Regions from separate parts of the Streptomyces sp. GLSS-08 genome, predicted to be linked through region 2. Evidence: predicted binding sites of a transcription regulator. Region 2 holds the regulator's gene; each other region holds the start of a gene.
What was found. The regulator HrcA, encoded in region 2, represses chaperone genes, less so after heat shock. The targets are predictions, from matches to a motif close to TTNGCACTCNGNNNNNCNGAGTGCNAA.

Region 1 (6,280 bases), on a different contig from region 2:
ACGCGCGCAAGCTCGCGGAGGTGGGCCGGGACCTCGAAGCCGCCCCGCACCACCTCGACACCCCCGCCGATCCCGACGACATCGACGACGACCTGCTGCGGCTCGTCTTCACCGCCTGCCACCCGGTCCTGTCCGCCGAGGCCCGCATCGCGCTCACGCTGCGGCTCGTCGGCGGCCTGACCACGCCCGAGATCGCGCGCGCCTTCCTCGTCCCGGAGGCGACCGTCGCGCAGCGCATCGTCCGCGCGAAACGGACGCTGGCCAGCAGGAACGTCGCCTTCGAGGTGCCCTGCGGTCCGGAGCGCGACGGCCGCCTCGGGTCGGTCCTAGAGGTCATCTACCTGATCTTCAACGAGGGGTACGCAGCGACCGCGGGCGACGACTGGCTGCGTCCCGGCCTGTGCGAGGACGCCCTGCGGCTGGCCCGCGTGCTGGCCGGGCTGATGCCCAAGGAGCCCGAGGTGCACGGGCTGGCCGCGCTGTTGGAGCTCCAGGCGTCCAGATCGGCCGCCCGCACCGGCCCGTCCGGGGAACCGGTGCTGCTCAGGGACCAGAACCGCGGCCGCTGGAACCGGATGCTGATCCGCCGCGGCTTCGCGGCTCTCGCCCGCGCCGACGCCGTCTCCGCCGGCGGCCCGGGACCGTACGTCCTCCAGGCCGCGATCGCCGCATGCCACGCCCAGGCGTACGCCTACGAGGACACCGACTGGGGGCGGATCGCCGCCCTGTACGGGGTTCTCGCCGCCCGTTCCCCGTCCCCCGTGGTCGAGTTGAACCGCGCGGTCGCCGTCTCCATGGCCGAAGGCCCCGGGCCCGCCCTCGCCCTGGTGGACGCGCTCGCGGACGAACCCGCCCTGCGCGCCTACCACTTGCTGCCGAGCGTGCGCGGGGACCTGCTCGCACGCCTCGGACGTACGGCCGAGGCCCGCGCGGAGTTCGAACGGGCCGCGTCCCTGGCCCGCAACGAACGGGAACGCGCACTGCTGCTGGCCCGCGCGGCGGACCGCGGCCGACGCCGGGGGACAGGACCTACGCCGGATGCCCGACCAGCATCGTCGGCGCCCCCGCCACCCGCGTGAGGAACACCGTCGCCGCGTTGCGCCCCTGCGGCTTCACCTTCCGGCGCAGCTCCTCGGGCTCGACGGCCGAGCCGCGCTTCTTGACGGTGAGGATGCCGACCTCCCGCGTCCGCAGCAGCGCCTTCAGCTTCTTCACGTTGAAGGGCAGCCGGTCGGTGATCTCGTACGCGGTGGCGTACGGGGTCGGGCGCAGCTGGTCGGAGGTGATGTACGCGATCGTCTCGTCGAGCAGGCCGCCGTCGAGCTCCTCGGCCACCTCGGCGACGAGGTGGGCGCGGATGGCGGCGCCGTCGGGTTCGTACAGGTACCGGCCCGGCGGGCGCACCGGCGGGTCGGGGAGCCCCCGCCCGCGCAGCCCGCGCGGACCGGGCAGCAGCGTGGCCCGCACGAGCCCCGGCTCGGTGCCGAACCACAGCACGGCCTCCTTCACGTCCCCGCCGTCCGAGATCCACTCCGCCTCCGCCTCGGCCGGGATCGCCTCGTGGGGGACGCCCGGCGCGATCTTCAGCGCGGCCCGCGGGGCCTTGAGGGCCGTCGCGGTCGCCCAGGACAGCGGCGGCGAGTAGGCCTCGGGATCGAAGATCCGGCCCCGGCCGCCGCGCCTGGCGGGGTCCACGAAGACGGCGTCGTAGTCCGCCGTGGCCACCTCGGTGACGTCCGCCTCACGCACCTCGATCAGCTCCGCCAGGCCCAGCGCCTCGGCGTTCGCGCGGGCCGCCGCCGCCGTCAGCGGGTCCCGGTCCACGGCGAGCACCCGGATCCCGGCGCGGGCCAGGGCGATCGCGTCGCCCCCGATGCCGCAGCAGAGGTCGGCGACGGAGCGCACCCCGAGCGCCCGGAACCGCTCCGCGCGGTACGCCGCGACGCTCGTCCGCGTGGACTGCTCGACGCCGTCGGGGGTGAAGAACATCCGCTCCGCGTCCATGGCCCCGAACTTGGCCGCCGCCCGCCGGCGCAGGTGTGCCTGGGCGAGCGCCGCCGTGACCAGGGGCGCCGGGTACGCGCGGCGCAGCCGGGTCGCGACGGCCAGCTCCCGGGTTGGCTCGGTGCCCCGCACCTCGTCGAGGAGGGCGCGGCCCTCGGGCGTGTGGAGGGAGGCGAAGGAGGCCAGCGGGTCCAGATCGGTCACCGGCCCATTGTGGGCCAGTCGGTGGACGGTGCGCGTCCGGCGGCGGTGTCGGCCCGGCCCGCGGACGGTGGCCTGCGAGGATCCGGCACCATGCGACCAGTACGACAATATGACGGAAATCGCCCGGAGCGGACGCTGTTTTGTGGTGCGGTGCCTCGTGGGACGGCGGGCGGAAGGACGGTGCGGCGGGTCCGGGGCGGCATCGTCGTGCTCGCCGCCGCCGCACTCGCCGCCGGCTGCGCCGACCCCGGCTCCGGTGCGCGGCCGGCCTCCGGGCAGCAGCCGCTGAACGCGCCGCCCGCCCGCGCCCTGGACGCGTACGCCTCGAAGCTGCGCGCCGCGCACGTCGCGCGAGTCGCCGCGGCCAGACGCTGGGGGCTGGCCAAGGTCCCGCTCGCCCCGCCGGCCCCGCCGGCGAGGAAGCCGGAGATCACGACCCGCGCGGGCTTCGAGGTGGACGGCCAGGACGAACTGCCGCCCGTCTTCACGACCGTCCCCACCAAGGACAAGGTCGTCTTCCTCACCATCGACGACGGCGCCGAGAAGGACCAGGCGTTCCTCAGGATGATGAGCGAACTGAGGATCCCGTACACCGCCTTCCTCAGCGACTACCTGGCCAAGGAGGACTACGGCTACTTCCGGAGGATGCGGGACTCGGGCGTCGCCCTGAACAACCACACCCTCCACCACCCGTATCTGCCGAACCTCTCGTACACGGAGCAGAAACGGGAGATCTGCGGGATGCAGACCGTGATGAAGAAGCAGTTCGGCAAGCGCCCCACGCTCTTCCGGCCGCCCTACGGCAACTACAACGAGGACACCCTGCGCGCCGCCGCTTCCTGCGGGATCAAGGCGGCCCCGCTGTGGAACGAGGAGGTCTTCGTCGACCACTGGGACTACCGCGAGTGGGACCGGTCCCTGCACCGCGGCGACATCGTCCTCACCCACTTCCGGGGCCGCGAGGACTGGAAGGGCACCATGCCCGACATGGTCCGCCGCTTCCTGAAGAAGGTCACGGACGAGGGGTACGCCGTGGCGCGGCTGGAGGACTACCTGTGAGCGGGCGGCCGGAGGACTACCTGTGAGCGGTGCGCCCCGCCGGCCTGCCGCGAGCGGTGGGCGCGCTCTGCTCGCCGGGCTGCTCGTCGCCGGGCTGTTCGCCGGAGCCACCGGCTGCGCCCAGTCCGTCGACCCCATCGAGCGGCTGGGAAGGAAGGCGGCGCAGCAGGTGCGCCCGCACGGCCGGCCGGGTCCGCCCGCCGGGACGAACCACCGCTGGGAACCGACCGCTCCGCGGCCGGGTCCGCCCGCCGGGACGTACCGCCGCTGGGGGCTGACCGCTCCGCTCGCCGCCGCCCCCCGGCCGCCCGGCCGGCGGCCCCCCGTACGCGCGGCGGGCCCGGGCCTGCCGCCGGTCCTCGACCGCGTCCCCACCCGCGACAAGGTGGTCTTCCTGACCTACGACGACAGCGCCGAACGCGATCCGCGCTTCGCCGCCATGGTCCGCGAACTGCGGCTGCCGGTCAGCCTGTTCCTCACCGACCGTGTCGTCGGGCCGGGGTACGGGCACGTCGCGCGCCTCCGCGCGGTCGGCGCGAGCGTGCAGAACCACACGCTCGACCACTCCTCCCTGCGCGGACTGCCGTACGTGGGCCAGCGCGCCGAGATCTGCGGCCAGCGGGACAAACTCAGGGAACGCTTCGGCGTCCTGCCCCGGCTGCTCCGTCCGCCGTACGGCACCTACGACGCCACCACCCTGCGCGCCGCCGCCGACTGCGGGGTCTCGGCCGTGGTGCTGGGCCGCGAGCCCGGCCGGGACCGCCTGCGCCCCGGCGACATCCTCCTCGGCACCGACGAACCCGACCTCACCGCGACGACCACGCGCCTGCTGCGGCGCATCCAGGCCCAGGGCCTCACGCCGGCCCGCCTGGAGGACTACCTGTAGCGGCGCACGGGGGTGCCCGGGGGGAGCGGAAAGCACGCGGCGCGCGCTCCTCGTTTGGCACTCCGCTTGACCGAGTGCTAATCGCGGTCATAGTCTCTGGTCTGGCACTCACCCCTGGAGAGTGCCAATAGCGACGGGCAGGTCCGGCACCCGCGACGACGGATCCACCTGGTCGCCACCTCAGACAGTTGACCCCGAGATCTCCGAAGGGGGAGGTCGGATCGTGACGACCACCAGCTCCAAGGTTGCCATCAAGCCGCTCGAGGACCGCATTGTGGTCCAGCCGCTCGACGCCGAGCAGACCACCGCCTCTGGCCTGGTCATTCCGGACACTGCCAAGGAGAAGCCCCAGGAGGGCGTCGTCCTGGCCGTGGGCCCGGGCCGGTTCGAGAACGGCGAGCGCCTGCCGCTCGACGTGAAGACCGGCGACATCGTGCTGTACAGCAAGTACGGCGGCACCGAGGTGAAGTACAGCGGCGAGGAGTACCTCGTCCTCTCGGCTCGCGACGTGCTCGCGATCATCGAGAAGTAGTTCATCCAAGTTTTGCAGTGAGCTGCGCCCCTGGCCCCCGCGACCTTAATAAGCCGGGCGCTGGGGGCGCAGTTCGTTTCTCCCAAGTTTTCCGAGAGGGCTGAATCGCTCCATGGCGAAGATCCTGAAGTTCGACGAGGACGCCCGTCGCGCCCTTGAGCGCGGCGTCAACAAGCTTGCCGACACGGTGAAGGTGACGATCGGCCCCAAGGGCCGCAACGTCGTCATCGACAAGAAGTTCGGCGCCCCCACCATCACCAACGACGGCGTGACCATCGCCCGCGAGGTCGAGCTCGACGACCCGTACGAGAACCTCGGCGCCCAGCTGGTGAAGGAGGTGGCGACCAAGACCAACGACATCGCGGGTGACGGTACGACCACCGCCACCGTGCTGGCCCAGGCGCTGGTGCGCGAGGGCCTGAAGAACGTCGCCGCCGGCGCGTCGCCCGCCCTCCTCAAGAAGGGCATCGACGCCGCCGTCAAGGCCGTGTCCGAGGAGCTCCTCGCGACCGCCCGGCCGATCGACGAGAAGTCCGACATCGCCGCCGTCGCCGGTCTGTCCGCCCAGGACAGCCAGGTCGGCGAGCTCATCGCCGAGGCGATGGACAAGGTCGGCAAGGACGGTGTCATCACCGTCGAGGAGTCCAACACCTTCGGTCTGGAGCTGGACTTCACCGAGGGCATGGCCTTCGACAAGGGCTACCTGTCGCCGTACATGGTGTCCGACCAGGAGCGTATGGAGGCCGTCCTCGACGACCCGTACATCCTCATCCACCAGGGCAAGATCTCCTCGATCCAGGACCTGCTGCCGCTGCTGGAGAAGGTCATCCAGACCAACGCCTCCAAGCCGCTCCTGATCATCGCCGAGGACGTCGAGGGCGAGGCCCTGTCGACCCTGGTCGTGAACAAGATCCGCGGCACGTTCAACGCCGTCGCGGTGAAGGCCCCCGGCTTCGGCGACCGCCGCAAGGCGATGCTCGGCGACATGGCCACCCTCACCGGTGCCACCGTCATCGCCGAGGAGGTCGGCCTCAAGCTCGACCAGGTCGGCCTGGACGTGCTCGGCACCGCCCGCCGCGTGACCGTCACCAAGGACGACACCACCATCGTCGACGGTGGCGGCAAGTCCGAGGACGTCGTCGGCCGGGTCAACCAGATCAAGGCCGAGATCGAGTCCACGGACTCCGACTGGGACCGCGAGAAGCTCCAGGAGCGCCTCGCGAAGCTCGCCGGCGGCGTGTGCGTGATCAAGGTCGGCGCCGCCACCGAGGTGGAGCTGAAGGAGAAGAAGCACCGTCTCGAGGACGCCATCTCCGCGACCCGCGCCGCGGTCGAGGAGGGCATCGTCTCCGGTGGTGGCTCCGCGCTCGTCCACGCCGTGAAGATCCTCGAGGGCAACCTCGGCAAGACCGGCGACGAGGCCACGGGTGTCGCGGTCGTCCGCAGGGCCGCCGTCGAGCCGCTGCGCTGGATCGCCGAGAACGCCGGCCTCGAGGGTTACGTCATCACCTCCAAGGTCGCCGAGCTCGACAAGGGCCAGGGCTTCAACGCCGCGACCGGCGAGTACGGCGACCTGGTCAAGGCCGGCGTCATCG
Region 2 (6,280 bases):
GCCGCCACGATCGGCAGACTGACGCTCTCCCGGACCTGGGCGACCAGCGAGAGCAGTCCGATGCCGGCGGCGTCCGCCTCCGGGGCGTCCCGGTGGGTGCCCTGGTGGCCGCCCGCCTCGACGCCCTGCACGATCACGACGTCGGCGCCGGCCCGCTGCACGGCCTGCGCCTCCTCGGCCGTGGTCGCCGTGACCATGGTCATGGTGCCGACGCGGGCGAAGGAGGCGAGCACCTCGGGCGTGGGGCAGCCGAAGTGGAAGGAGACCACCGGCACGGGATTGTCGAGGAGGACGGCGAGCTTGGTGTCGTAACCGTCGTCGCGGCCGCTGTCGGGGTCGCCGAGCTCGGTGTCGTACCAGCCGGCCTCACCCGCGAGCTGGTGGGCGTAGACGTCGACGGCGGCCGGGTCCGCGTGCTCCTGCTGCGGCATGAAGAGGTTCACGCCGAAGGGGCGGCCGGTGAGGCCGCGCAGCTGCTTGATCTCCTGGTACATGCCGTCGGCCGTCTTGTATCCGGCGGCGAGGAAGCCGAGCCCCCCGGCCTCGGACACGGCGGCGGCCAGCTGCGGTACGGAGACGCCGCCCGCCATGGGGGCCTGCACGATCGGACACCGAAAGAGATCGGTCAGCGCGGAGGACATGACGGCATGGTGTCACGTCCCTTGGACAAGTCCGAATCCGGCGGCCACCCGGCACAGGCCACCGGAATGTGCCTCTCCGGGGGCTTCACATCCACTCCGGGGGCTTCACATCCAGGGGGGCGTCCCGCCGCGTCGGTCTCCGGCGCGCCCAGCGCGGGGTGTCCCGCCGTGCGGTAGGTCTCCGGTGAGCGGCGGGCCGTCCCCTCGCGCGTGTCCCGCCGGGGCGCGGGCGGGGGCCGGACCCGTGGGATCCGGCCCCCGACGGGCCGTGCGGGCAGGCCCCGAGGGCCTGCCCGAAGCGCCGTCAGCGGCCGTTGAACGCGTCCTTCAGCCGCGAGAACAGTCCCTGCTGGCCCGGCTGGAACTGCCCCGTGGGCCGCTCCTCGCCGCGCAGCTTCGCCAGTTCCCGCAGCAGGCGCTCCTGCTCCGCGTCCAGCTTCGACGGGGTCATGACCTCGACGTGGACGATCAAATCGCCCCGGCCGCCGCCGCGCAGATGCGTGACGCCCCGGGCGTGCAGCGGGATCGACTGACCGGACTGGGTGCCCGGGCGGATGTCGACCTCCTCCAGCCCGTCCAGGGTCTCCAGCGGCACCTTCGTGCCGAGGGACGCCGCCGTCATCGGGAGGGTGACCGTGCAGTGCAGGTCGTCGCCCCGGCGCTGGAACTGCGCGTGCGGCAGCTCGTGGATCTCCACGTACAGGTCACCGGCGGGGCCGCCGCCGGGGCCGACCTCGCCCTCGCCCGCGAGCTGGATCCGCGTGCCGTTGTCGACACCGGCCGGGATCTTCACGGTCAGGGTCCGGCGCGAGCGCACCCGCCCGTCGCCCGCGCACTCCGGGCACGGCGTCGGCACCACCGTGCCGAAGCCCTGGCACTGGGGGCAGGGGCGGGACGTCATGACCTGGCCCAGGAAGGACCGCGTGACCTGGGACACCTCGCCGCGACCGCGGCACATGTCACAGGTCTGCGCGGAGGTCCCGGGGGCCGCGCCCTCGCCGCTACACGTGGTGCACACCACGGCCGTGTCGACCTGGATGTCCTTGGTCGTGCCGAAGGCCGCCTCGTCGAGGTCGATCTCCAGCCGGATCATGGCGTCCTGGCCCCGGCGCGTACGCGACCGCGGGCCGCGCTGCGACGCCGTGCCGAAGAACGCGTCCATGATGTCCGAGAAGTTCCCGAAGCCGCCGGCGCCGAAGCCGCCCGCGCCCGCGCCGCCGCTCTGCGAGAGCGGGTCGCCGCCGAGGTCGTAGACCTGCTTCTTCTGCGGGTCCGACAACACCTCGTAGGCGGCGTTGATCTCCTTGAAGCGCTCCTGCGTCTTCGGATCGGGATTGACGTCCGGATGCAGCTCGCGGGCGAGCCTCCGGAACGCCTTCTTGATCTCGTCCTGGGAAGCGTCGCGGCGCACGCCGAGTACGGCGTAGTAGTCCGTGGCCACTTACGACTCCGCCAGGATCTGTCCGACGTACCGTGCCACTGCGCGTACCGCTCCCATCGTTCCCGGGTAATCCATGCGGGTCGGTCCGACCACGCCGAGTTTTGCGACTGCCTCGCCGCCCGAACCGTAGCCGACCGAGACCACGGACGTGGAGTTGAGTCCCTCGTGGACGTTCTCGCGACCGATCCGTACGGTCATGCCCGAATCCGTCGACTCCCCCAGCAGCTTGAGAAGCACGACCTGCTCCTCGAGGGCTTCGAGGACCGGCCGGATCGTGAGGGGGAAATCATGTCCGAAACGGGTGAGATTGGCGGTGCCGCCGATCATCAACCGCTCCTCGTTCTCCTCGACGAGCGCCTCCAGCAGCGTGGAGAGCACCGTCGAGACCGTACCGCGGTCCTCGGTCTCGAAGGCCTCCGCCAGATCCTGCACCAACTGCGGGACATCCGCGAAACGGCGGCCCGCGACCCGGCTGTTGAGCCGGGCCCGCAGATCCGCCAGGGACGTCTCGCCGAAGGGCGCCGGACAGTCGATCATGCGCTGCTCGACCCGGCCGGTGTCCGTGATGAGCACCAGCATCACGCGGGCCGGGGCCAGCGAGAGCAGTTCCACGTGCCGCACCGTCGAGCGCGTGAGCGAGGGGTACTGGACGACGGCGACCTGCCGGGTGAGCTGCGCGAGCAGCCGCACCGTGCGCCCCACGACGTCGTCGAGGTCGACGGCGCCGTCGAGGAAGTTCTGGATGGCGCGGCGCTCGGGCGCGGTCATCGGCTTGACGCCGGCGAGCTTGTCGACGAAGAGGCGGTAGCCCTTGTCCGTGGGGATGCGCCCGGCGCTGGTGTGCGGCTGGGCGATGTACCCCTCGTCCTCCAGGGCTGCCATGTCGTTGCGGACGGTGGCCGGGGAGACCCCCAGCCGGTGGCGCTCGGTCAGCGCCTTGGAGCCGACCGGCTCCTCCGTCCCGACGTAGTCCTGGACGATGGCGCGCAGTACCTCGAGCCTGCGTTCACTCAGCATCGCGCACACCTCCAGATGTCGGCACCGTGGTCGTCGCGGCCTTCTTCCTGGCACTCAGCGCGTGCGAGTGCCAGCGTTCCCCGGCTCAGTGTACGGCGGGGAGGTACGACCCCGGCAAGGGCGGGCCCCTGACGCCCTCGCCTCGGGGTGGGACGTGTCCCGCCATGTCGCGCCGTCGTACCCCGTTGCCGCTAGCGTCGCCGTGTGAAGGTGACTTGGGAAGAGGCGGGGTGGGAGCAGCTCGCCCCGCGGGTCGGACGGTGCCGCCTGCCGGGCTGGGACTGCACCACGGGGCTCGTGGTCGGCGAGGGCGCCGCGCTCCTGATCGACGCGGGGTCGAGCCTGGCGGAGGGCGCGCGGCTGCGGGCCGAGGCCGAGCGGCTCCTCGGCAGCCGGCTGCGTGTGACACACCTCGCACTCACCCATCCCCACTTCGACCACGTCTTCGGCGCCGCCGCCTTCTCCGGGGTGGAGGTGTTCGGCGCGGTGGGCCTGGACACGGTCCTCGACCACGGCCGCGAGGAACTGCGCGCGGACGCCGTGCGCAACGGTCTGGACCCGCGCGAGGCGGCCGAGGCGGCGGACCTGCTCATCCGCCCCCGCCACCTCGTGTCCGGCGAGTGGACCCTCGGGCTGGGCGGCGGGGCGCAGGTCCTGCTGGCGAACGTGGGTCCCGGCCACACCGGGCACGACCTGGCGGTGCTCGTACCGGGAGCGGGCGGCCCGGAGGTCGTCTTCTGCGGCGACCTGGTGGAGGAGTCGGGTGAGCCCCAGGCCGGCCCGGACGCCGTTCCGTCCCACTGGCCGGCGGCCCTGGACCGGCTGCTGGACCTCGGGGGCGAGGACGCCGTGTACGTGCCGGGGCACGGGGGCGCGGTCGACGCGGCGTTCGTCCGGGCCCAGCGGGACGCGCTGGCCGCCCGCTTCGGCGTGTCGTAGGCGCGGGCGGGGGCTCCGGCGCTCGACTTCTCCTATCGTCATCCGAATGCGCCAGTACTCTCCGGACCTGACCCCGCCGTGGAAGAAGCCCAAGCCCGTGCCCGAGGTCCCGGCCGACCCCGGTCTGGTGGTGGAGGAGCCCGGCACCGGTTTCTGCGGTGCCGTGATCCGCTGCGAGGCGGGCACGGTGACGCTGGAGGACCGCTTCGGCAAGCACCGGGTGTTCCCGCTGGAGCCGCGGGGCTTCCTCCTGGAGGGCAGGGTGGTCACCCTGGTCCGTCCGGCCGCCGGACCGGCCCGCCCCAGCCGCACCGCCTCCGGTTCGGTCGCCGTGCCCGGCGCCCGCGCCCGCGTGGCCCGGGCCGGCCGCATCTACGTCGAGGGCCGGCACGACGCCGAGCTCGTGGAGCGGGTGTGGGGCGACGACCTGCGCATCGAGGGCGTCGTCGTCGAGTACCTGGAGGGCGTCGACGACCTGCCGTCCGTCGTCGAGGAGTTCGGTCCCGGACCGGACGCCCGGCTCGGCGTCCTCGTCGACCACCTGGTCCCCGGCTCGAAGGAGTTCCGGATCGCGGAGGCGGTCACCAGCGAGCACGCCCTCGTGGTGGGCCATCCGTACATCGACATCTGGGAGGCCGTGAAGCCGTCCTCGGTCGGCATCCCCGCGTGGCCCCGGGTCCCGCGCGGCCAGGACTGGAAGACCGGCGTCTGCCGCGCCCTGGGCTGGCCGGAGAACACCGGCGCGGCCTGGCAGCACATCCTGTCCCGCGTCCGCTCCTACAAGGACCTGGAGCCGGAACTCCTCGGCCGCGTGGAAGAACTCATCGACTTCGTCACGGCCCCGGAGTAGCCACCGCAGCGGCCGACGAGGCGAGCGCGAAGCGCGACACGGCGGGCCGGGACAGCGCCCGCAGGCCCGGGGGGCTGAGCTGGTGATTTCAGCCCGTCCGGCGCTTGAGGACGAGCGCGAAGCGCGACACCGCGGGCCGGGACAGCGCCCGCAGGCCCGGGAGGCTGGGCTGGTGATTTCAGCCCGTCCGGCGTTTGAGGACGAGGCCGTCAGGCCGGTACGGGGGCCCGGGGGCAGCGCCCCCGGGTCAGTCCACCAGGTCGCGGACCACCGCGTCCGCGAGCAACCGCCCCCGCAGGGTGAGCACGGCCCGCCCGCCCCCGTAAGGCCCGCTCTCGAGCAGCCCGCCCGCCAGAGCGCGCCGAGCCGCGGCCAGCCCGTCCGGCCGCAGCAGCGCCAGCGGACAGCCCTCCCGCAGCCGCAGCTCCAGCAGGATCCGCTCGACCCGGCGGTCCTCCGCGGAGAGCAGCTCACGCCCCGCCCCGGGCGACCTCCCCGCGGCCAGCGCCCCGGCGTACGCGCCGGGATGCTTCACGTTCCACCAGCGCACCCCGCCCACATGGCTGTGGGCCCCGGGCCCCGCGCCCCACCAGTCGGCGCCGCGCCAGTACAGCTCGTTGTGCAGGCAGCGCCCCGCGTCGGACGTAGCCCAGTTCGAGACCTCGTACCAGTCGAAACCGGCCGCCGAGAGCACCTCGTCGGCGATGAGGTACCGGTCCGCGTGGACATCGTCGTCGGTCATGGGGACCTCGCCGCGACGGATGCGGCGGGCCAGCTGGGTGCCCTCCTCGACGATCAGCGCGTACGCCGAGACATGGTCGGGTCCCGCACCGAGGGCCGCGTCGAGCGAGGCCCGCCAGTCGTCGTCGGTCTCCCCGGGGGTGCCGTAGATCAGGTCGAGGTTCACGTGGTCGAAGCCCGCCGCGCGCGCCTCGGCGACGCAGGCCTCGGGCCGGCCGGGCGTGTGGGTGCGGTCGAGCACCTTCAGGACGTGCTGCCGGGCGCTCTGCATGCCGAAGGAGATCCGGTTGAAGCCGCCGGCGCGCAGGGTGGCGAGGTAGGCGGGGTCGACCGACTCCGGGTTCGCCTCCGTGCTGATCTCCGCGTCGTCCGCGAGCCCGAACTCGTCGCGGATCGCGCCCAGCATCCGTACCAGATCGTCGGCGGCCAGCAGCGTGGGCGTCCCGCCGCCGACGAAGACCGTGCGGACGGGGCGCGGGTCGTCGCCGAGCACCTTGCGCGCCAGCCGGACCTCGTCGGTCAGGGTCGACGCGTAGTTGTCGCGGGAGGCGAGCACGCCGCCGCTGCCCCGCAGCTCGGTGGCCGTGTAGGTGTTGAAGTCGCAGTAGCCGCAGCGGGTCGCGCAGTACGGGACGTGGAGGTAGAACCCGA
Region 3 (6,280 bases), on a different contig from region 2:
TGCTGCCCATCCTCGCGATGGCGGGCGCGGGCCAGGTCGGCGCGGCCCTCGCGGTCTACGTCCGGCTGCGCCACGACCGGACGCTGCGCACGACGATCAGGTCGGCGCTCCCGGCGGGCCTGCTGGGCGTGGGCGAGCCGCTCGTCTACGGCGTCTCGCTGCCCCTCGGCCGGCCGTTCGTGACCGCCTGCGCCGGCGGCGCGGCCGGCGGCGCCTTCGTCGGGTTCTTCTCGATGCTCGGCGACCGGGTCGGCTCGACGGCCATCGGCCCCTCCGGCTGGGCCCTGTTCCCGCTCCTGTCCGGCAACCGGAGCCTGACCCTGACCGCCGCGATCTACGCGGGCGGCCTCCTCACCGGCTATCTGGTCGGCTTCGGCGCGACCTACTTCTTCGGGCTCGGCGCCGTCGAGCGGCCCGACGGCGCCGCGGTGACCGCGGCCGCCTCCCCGCGGTGAGCAGCGGGCCGCACCACCGGTTCGGCGGCGTGTGCGATTCTGCGTAGGACAGCACTCCGCCCGGGGAGGGACACCGCACGCCCATGAACCACGCACAGCTGACCGCTCTCGGCCGCGCCCTGCGCCTGCTCGGCGAGCACGGCGACGCCCTCGGCGCCGACAGTCCCGACGCGAAGCTGCACGAGGTCAAGGCCGATCTGAAGCGGGCCCTGGACCTGCTCGAGGACACGGTCACGACGGCGGTGCCGACGACGCGCTGCGCCGAGCACCCGACCGGCCCCGTCGACAAGGGCGCCGTCGACCTGTGCCTGCTGTGCGAGACCCGGCGCCGCGCGGCCCGCCGCTCCGAGGTCAACGGTGCCTACGCCCACGGCCGCCCCACCGGCCCCGGCGAGTCCCCCGACCGCACGCAGTCCCGCTACGGCGTCCGCGCCGACCGGCCCGAGCCCCAGCAGCGCTGGCTGCCCGAGGTGTGGAACGGCCAGGCGTGGCAGCTCTGCGGCACCCCCCGCCGCGACCGGCACGAGGCCGAGCGCTACCTGGCCGCCGAGCGCAGGTCCCCCCGCCCCGGCATGGCCTACCGCCTGGTCCACGAGTTCACCGACTACGAGGTGCTGCGCATCTGGGGCACCCCGGTCAAGATCGACATCGAGCCGATGGGAAACCTGTGACGGGGGTGCCCAGGCGCGGGCCCCGGCTCGGCCGACTCCGGCGCGGGCCCCGGAAAGCCGAGGGTGCCCGGCTCCGGCTCAGCTGAGGGTGCCCAGCGCCGCCGCGTCGTACGCCTTCAGCTCGTCGAAGCGGCCGGCCAGGACCTTCGCCGCCCACTCCGGGTCCTGGAGCAGCGCGCGGCCGATCGCGACGAGGTCGAACTCGTCGCGCTCCAGCCGGTCGAGCAGGTCGTCGATGCCACGGACGGAGGAGCCCTCGCCCTGGAAGGCCTTGAGGAACTCGCCGTCCAGGCCGACCGAGCCGACGGTGATGGCGGGCCTGCCGGTGAGCTTCTTCGTCCAGCCGGCGAGGTTGAGGTCGGAGCCGTCGAACTCGGGCACCCAGTAGCGGCGCGTGGAGGCGTGGAAGGCGTCCACTCCGGCCGCCGCGAGCGGGGCGAGGATCGCCTCCAGCTCCTCCGGGGTCTCGGCGAGCCGGGCGTCGTAGTCCTGCTGCTTCCACTGCGAGTAGCGGAAGAGGACCGGGAACTCGGGCGAGACGGCGGCGCGGACCGCGGCCACGATCTCCGCGGAGAACTTCGCGCGGGCCACCGGGTCCCCGCCGTACGCGTCGGTGCGCCGGTTGGTGCCGGCCCACAGGAACTGGTCGAGCAGATAGCCGTGGGCGCCGTGGAGTTCGACGCCGTCGAAGCCGATGCGCTCCGCCTCCGCGGCGGCCTTCGCGAACGCCTCGACGACGTCGTCGATGTCCTGCTGGGTCATGGCCCGGCCCTTGGGCTCGGCGCCCTCGGCGTGGATGCCGGAGGGACCCATCGCCGGGGCGTCCGCGAACGGCGGCTCACCGGCCCGGCGCACCATGCCGATGTGCCACAGCTGCGGCACGATTGTGCCGCCCGCCGCGTGCACGGCGTCGGCGACCTTCGTCCAGCCGGCCAGCTGCTCCTCGCCGTGGAACCGCGGCACGCTGTCGCTCTGACCCGCGGACTCGTGGCCGACGTACGTGCCCTCGGTCACGATGAGGCCCACGCCCGCGGCGGCGCGCCGGGAGTAGTAGCCCACCACGTCCTCCCCCGGGACGCCGCCCGGCGAGAACTGCCGGGTCATCGGTGCCATCGCGATCCGGTTCGGGACGGTCAGACCGTTCAGGGACACGGGACGGGACAGGATCTCGGCTGCGCGGGACGCGGAATCGGCGCTCACGTGGGGGCTCCTCTGGACGGCGGGTCAGGACGGGGCATTCCGGTGGGTATGTGCACGTGCATCGACCCACCCTCCCGGTAACGGCCCGGCCGGCCACGGCATTCCGGGTCCCCGGCCCACCCCGGTGTGATCCCGGCCACGGAACGGCCGCCGCACCCTGGAAACGCCCGAGGGCGGCACCCCCGGAAAGGGGTGCCGCCCTCGGAAAGGACGAGCCTGATCCGCGAGGATCAGAAGTCCATGTCACCGCCCGGCATGCCACCCGGGGCGCCGCCTGCGGCGGCCTTCTCGGGCTTGTCGGCGATGACGGCCTCGGTGGTGAGGAACAGCGCGGCGATGGACGCGGCGTTCTGCAGGGCAGAGCGCGTGACCTTCGCCGGGTCGATGATGCCCTCGGCGATCATGTCCACGTACTCACCGGTCGCGGCGTTCAGGCCGTGGCCGACGGGCAGGTTGCGGACCTTCTCGACGATGACGCCACCCTCGAGACCGCCGTTGACGGCGATCTGCTTGAGCGGGGCCTCCAGGGCGAGCTTCACGGCGTTCGCGCCGGTCGCCTCGTCACCCGTCAGCTCCAGCTTCTCGAAGACCGAGGAGGCCTGCAGCAGGGCCACGCCACCACCGGCGACGATGCCCTCCTCGACGGCCGCCTTCGCGTTGCGAACGGCGTCCTCGATGCGGTGCTTGCGCTCCTTGAGCTCGACCTCGGTGGCGGCACCGGCCTTGATGACGGCCACGCCGCCCGCCAGCTTCGCCAGACGCTCCTGGAGCTTCTCGCGGTCGTAGTCCGAGTCGGAGTTCTCGATCTCGGCGCGGATCTGGTTGACCCGGCCGGCGACCTGGTCGGCGGAGCCGGCGCCGTCGACGATCGTGGTCTCGTCCTTGGTGATGACGACCTTGCGGGCACGGCCGAGTAGGTCGATGCCCGCGTTCTCCAGCTTGAGGCCGACCTCCTCGGAGATGACCTCGCCGCCCGTGAGGATGGCGATGTCGCCGAGCATGGCCTTGCGGCGGTCACCGAAGCCCGGAGCCTTGACGGCGACGGACTTGAAGGTGCCACGGATCTTGTTGACGACCAGGGTCGACAGGGCCTCGCCCTCGACGTCCTCGGCGATGATCAGCAGCGGCTTGCCCGACTGCATGACCTTCTCGAGGAGCGGCAGCAGGTCCTTGACGTTGCTGATCTTCGAGTTGGCGATCAGGATGTACGGGTCGTCGAGGACGGCCTCCATACGCTCCATGTCGGTCGCGAAGTACGCCGAGATGTAGCCCTTGTCGAAGCGCATGCCCTCGGTGAGCTCGAGCTCCAGACCGAAGGTCTGGGACTCCTCGACCGTGATGACGCCTTCCTTGCCGACCTTGTCCATCGCCTCGGCGATGAGCTCGCCGATCTGGGTGTCGGCGGCGGAGATGGAGGCCGTCGAAGCGATCTGCTCCTTGGTCTCGACATCCTTCGCCTGCTCCAGCAGGGCACCGGAGACGGCCTCGACGGCCTTCTCGATACCGCGCTTCAGAGCCATCGGGTTGGCGCCGGCGGCGACGTTGCGCAGGCCCTCGCGGACCAGCGCCTGGGCCAGGACGGTCGCGGTCGTCGTGCCGTCACCGGCCACGTCGTCCGTCTTCTTCGCGACTTCCTTGACCAGCTCGGCGCCGATCTTCTCGTACGGGTCCTCGAGCTCGATCTCCTTGGCGATGGAAACACCATCGTTGGTGATCGTGGGGGCGCCCCACTTCTTCTCGAGGACGACGTTGCGACCCTTGGGACCAAGGGTGACCTTGACGGCGTCGGCGAGCTGGTTCATCCCGCGCTCGAGACCGCGCCGTGCCTCCTCGTCGAACGCGATGATCTTGGCCATGTGAAGTGGTCCTCCCGGACTGGGGTGGATTGCTCCGGACCGCGCTGGCGCCCGCGACGGACGGCCTGCCTGCCTCGTGGTTCCTTGCCCCACATGGCCTGCGGGCCTCGCCGACCCGGTCCTTCGTTGTCACTCTCACCTTCAGAGTGCTAACGCCAATGATTAGCACTCGACCCCCGAGAGTGCAAGACGCTCCCCCGCAGTGAGCCCCTTCCAGGGGGCGCGCGGACCCCGACGGGAGCACTCCCACGCGCCCGCACGCCCTGCCGCAGCACCCACCCCGGCCTCCCGTACGCCCCGCCACGACCTCACCGCGGTTCCCGTACGCCCGCCGCGACCTCACCGCGGTTCCCGCACGCCCCGCCCCGCCGCGACGTCGTCCCGGCCGGGTCGCGGAACGCCCGAGGGGCCCGTACCCCTGATGGGATACGGGCCCCTCGACGTGAGTGAATACGTGCGTCGGTGGCCGATCGCGCCGAGATCAGACGGCGAGTTTGACCATGTCCGCCTGCGGACCCTTCTGGCCCTGCGAGATCTCGAACTCCACTCGCTGACCCTCTTCAAGGGTGCGGTAGCCGTCCATCTGAATCGCGCTGTAGTGCACGAAGACGTCCGCACCACCGTCGACCGCGATGAAGCCGTACCCCTTCTCCGCGTTGAACCACTTGACGGTGCCCTGAGCCATGCCTAACTCCCCTATTACTGGCCCTTGCACAGATCCGCACTTCGCGGATCCGGGTCAGACCTCACCCCCCAACGGTTGGGGGTGTGCGCCGGAACGCGTCGACCGCGGCTGAATGTATCTGTCCAACTGCCGTCTGCAACAGGTCAGTCGGACGAGAAATCCGGGCACGCATGATCGGCAATATGTGGAGGACTCGCACATGTTCAGGGCAAGTCGGGCCCCGTAAGTGCCATGAAAGGCTTGAAAAAGCCGGGCACATTGGCTGCTTCTTGTCGGACACCGGATCGGCGTTCATATGCGCCCGGCATGGAAAGCGCGGCAGCTTCCCCAACTGTACCGTGCTCAACCATGCAGAATTGCCCCCTCCGTTTCTCTTGCGGAGAGGGCAATCCGGGGGAACAGCCGGTTTTCGAAGCCGGTTTTCGAAGCCGATCGTCAGCAGCCGCCGGCCACGGCCGGGATGATCGAGACGCCCGCGCCGTCCGGCGTCGCCGTCTCGAGGCCCTGCTCGAAGCGCACGTCGTCGTCGTTCACGTACACGTTGACGAAGCGGCGCAGCTTGCCCTGGTCGTCCAGGACGCGCGCGGCGATGCCCGTGTGGTTCTTCTCCAGGTCCGAGATGACCTCGGCGAGGGTCGCGCCCTCCGCCGGGACCTCGGCCCTGCCACCCGTGTAGGTGCGCAGGATGGTGGGGATGCGAACGTTGACGCTCATGATGCGAGGCCAGCCTCTCGGAAGGAGTCCAGGTTCGGGCGGATGGTCGCGGTCAGACCGGTGCCGGCCACCGCGTCGAGGGTCTTGAGGCCGTCACCGGTGTTGAGGACGACCGTCGTCAGGGTCGGGTCCAGGACGCCGCTCTCGATCAGCTTCTTCGTGACCCCCACGGTCACGCCGCCCGCCGTCTCGGCGAAGATGCCCTCCGTCCGCGCCAGCAGCTTGATCGCGTCGACGATTTGCTCGTCGTCGACATCCTCCACCGCACCGCCGGTCCGGCGCGCGACGTCGAGGACGTACGGCCCGTCGGCCGGGTTGCCGATGGCGAGCGACTTGGCGATCGTGTTCGGCTTCTGCGGCCGTACGACGTCGTGTCCCGCCTTGTAGGCCACGGACACCGGCGAGCAGCCCTCGGCCTGGGCGCCGAAGATCTTGTACGGCCGGTCCTCGACGAGGCCGAGCCTGATCAGTTCCTGCAGCCCCTTGTCGATCTTCGTGAGCTGGGAGCCCGAGGCGATCGGCACGACCAGCTGGTCCGGCAGCCGCCAGCCGAGCTGCTCGCAGATCTCGTACGCGAGGGTCTTCGAGCCCTCCGCGTAGTACGGCCGCAGGTTGACGTTGACGAAGCCCCAGCCCTCGCCGGCCGGGTCGCCGATGAGTTCGGAGCAGAAGCGGTTGACGTCGTCGTAGTTGCCCTCG

Region 1: groES (co-chaperone GroES) is a predicted target of HrcA. The motif match lies at 4,208-4,234, and genes of this name have one in related genera.
Region 3: groL (chaperonin GroEL) is a predicted target of HrcA. The motif match lies at 4,345-4,371, and genes of this name have one in related genera.

What each region holds. Positions count from the first base shown of each region.
Region 1 covers NZ_JBWJAQ010000011.1:40,391-46,670, reverse strand. The annotation lists gene AC0ZLC_RS20535 (RNA polymerase sigma factor) at 1-1,079, shown strand, start outside; gene AC0ZLC_RS20530 (class I SAM-dependent methyltransferase) at 1,030-2,208, opposite strand; gene AC0ZLC_RS20525 (polysaccharide deacetylase family protein) at 2,299-3,267, shown strand; gene AC0ZLC_RS20520 (polysaccharide deacetylase family protein) at 3,290-4,153, shown strand; gene groES (co-chaperone GroES) at 4,377-4,685, shown strand; gene groL (chaperonin GroEL) at 4,798-6,280, shown strand, end outside.
Region 2 covers NZ_JBWJAQ010000005.1:5,185-11,464, reverse strand. The annotation lists gene AC0ZLC_RS10335 (nitronate monooxygenase) at 1-641, opposite strand, end outside; gene dnaJ (molecular chaperone DnaJ) at 946-2,082, opposite strand; gene hrcA (heat-inducible transcriptional repressor HrcA) at 2,083-3,099, opposite strand; gene AC0ZLC_RS10320 (MBL fold metallo-hydrolase) at 3,304-4,038, shown strand; gene AC0ZLC_RS10315 (DUF3097 domain-containing protein) at 4,085-4,888, shown strand; gene hemW (radical SAM family heme chaperone HemW) at 5,136-6,280, opposite strand, start outside.
Region 3 covers NZ_JBWJAQ010000019.1:26,111-32,390, reverse strand. The annotation lists gene AC0ZLC_RS27605 (PTS transporter subunit EIIC) at 1-455, shown strand, start outside; gene AC0ZLC_RS27600 (hypothetical protein) at 539-1,126, shown strand; gene AC0ZLC_RS27595 (NADH:flavin oxidoreductase) at 1,205-2,326, opposite strand; gene groL (chaperonin GroEL) at 2,557-4,182, opposite strand; gene AC0ZLC_RS27585 (cold-shock protein) at 4,664-4,867, opposite strand; gene AC0ZLC_RS27580 (MoaD/ThiS family protein) at 5,303-5,581, opposite strand; gene thrC (threonine synthase) at 5,578-6,280, opposite strand, start outside.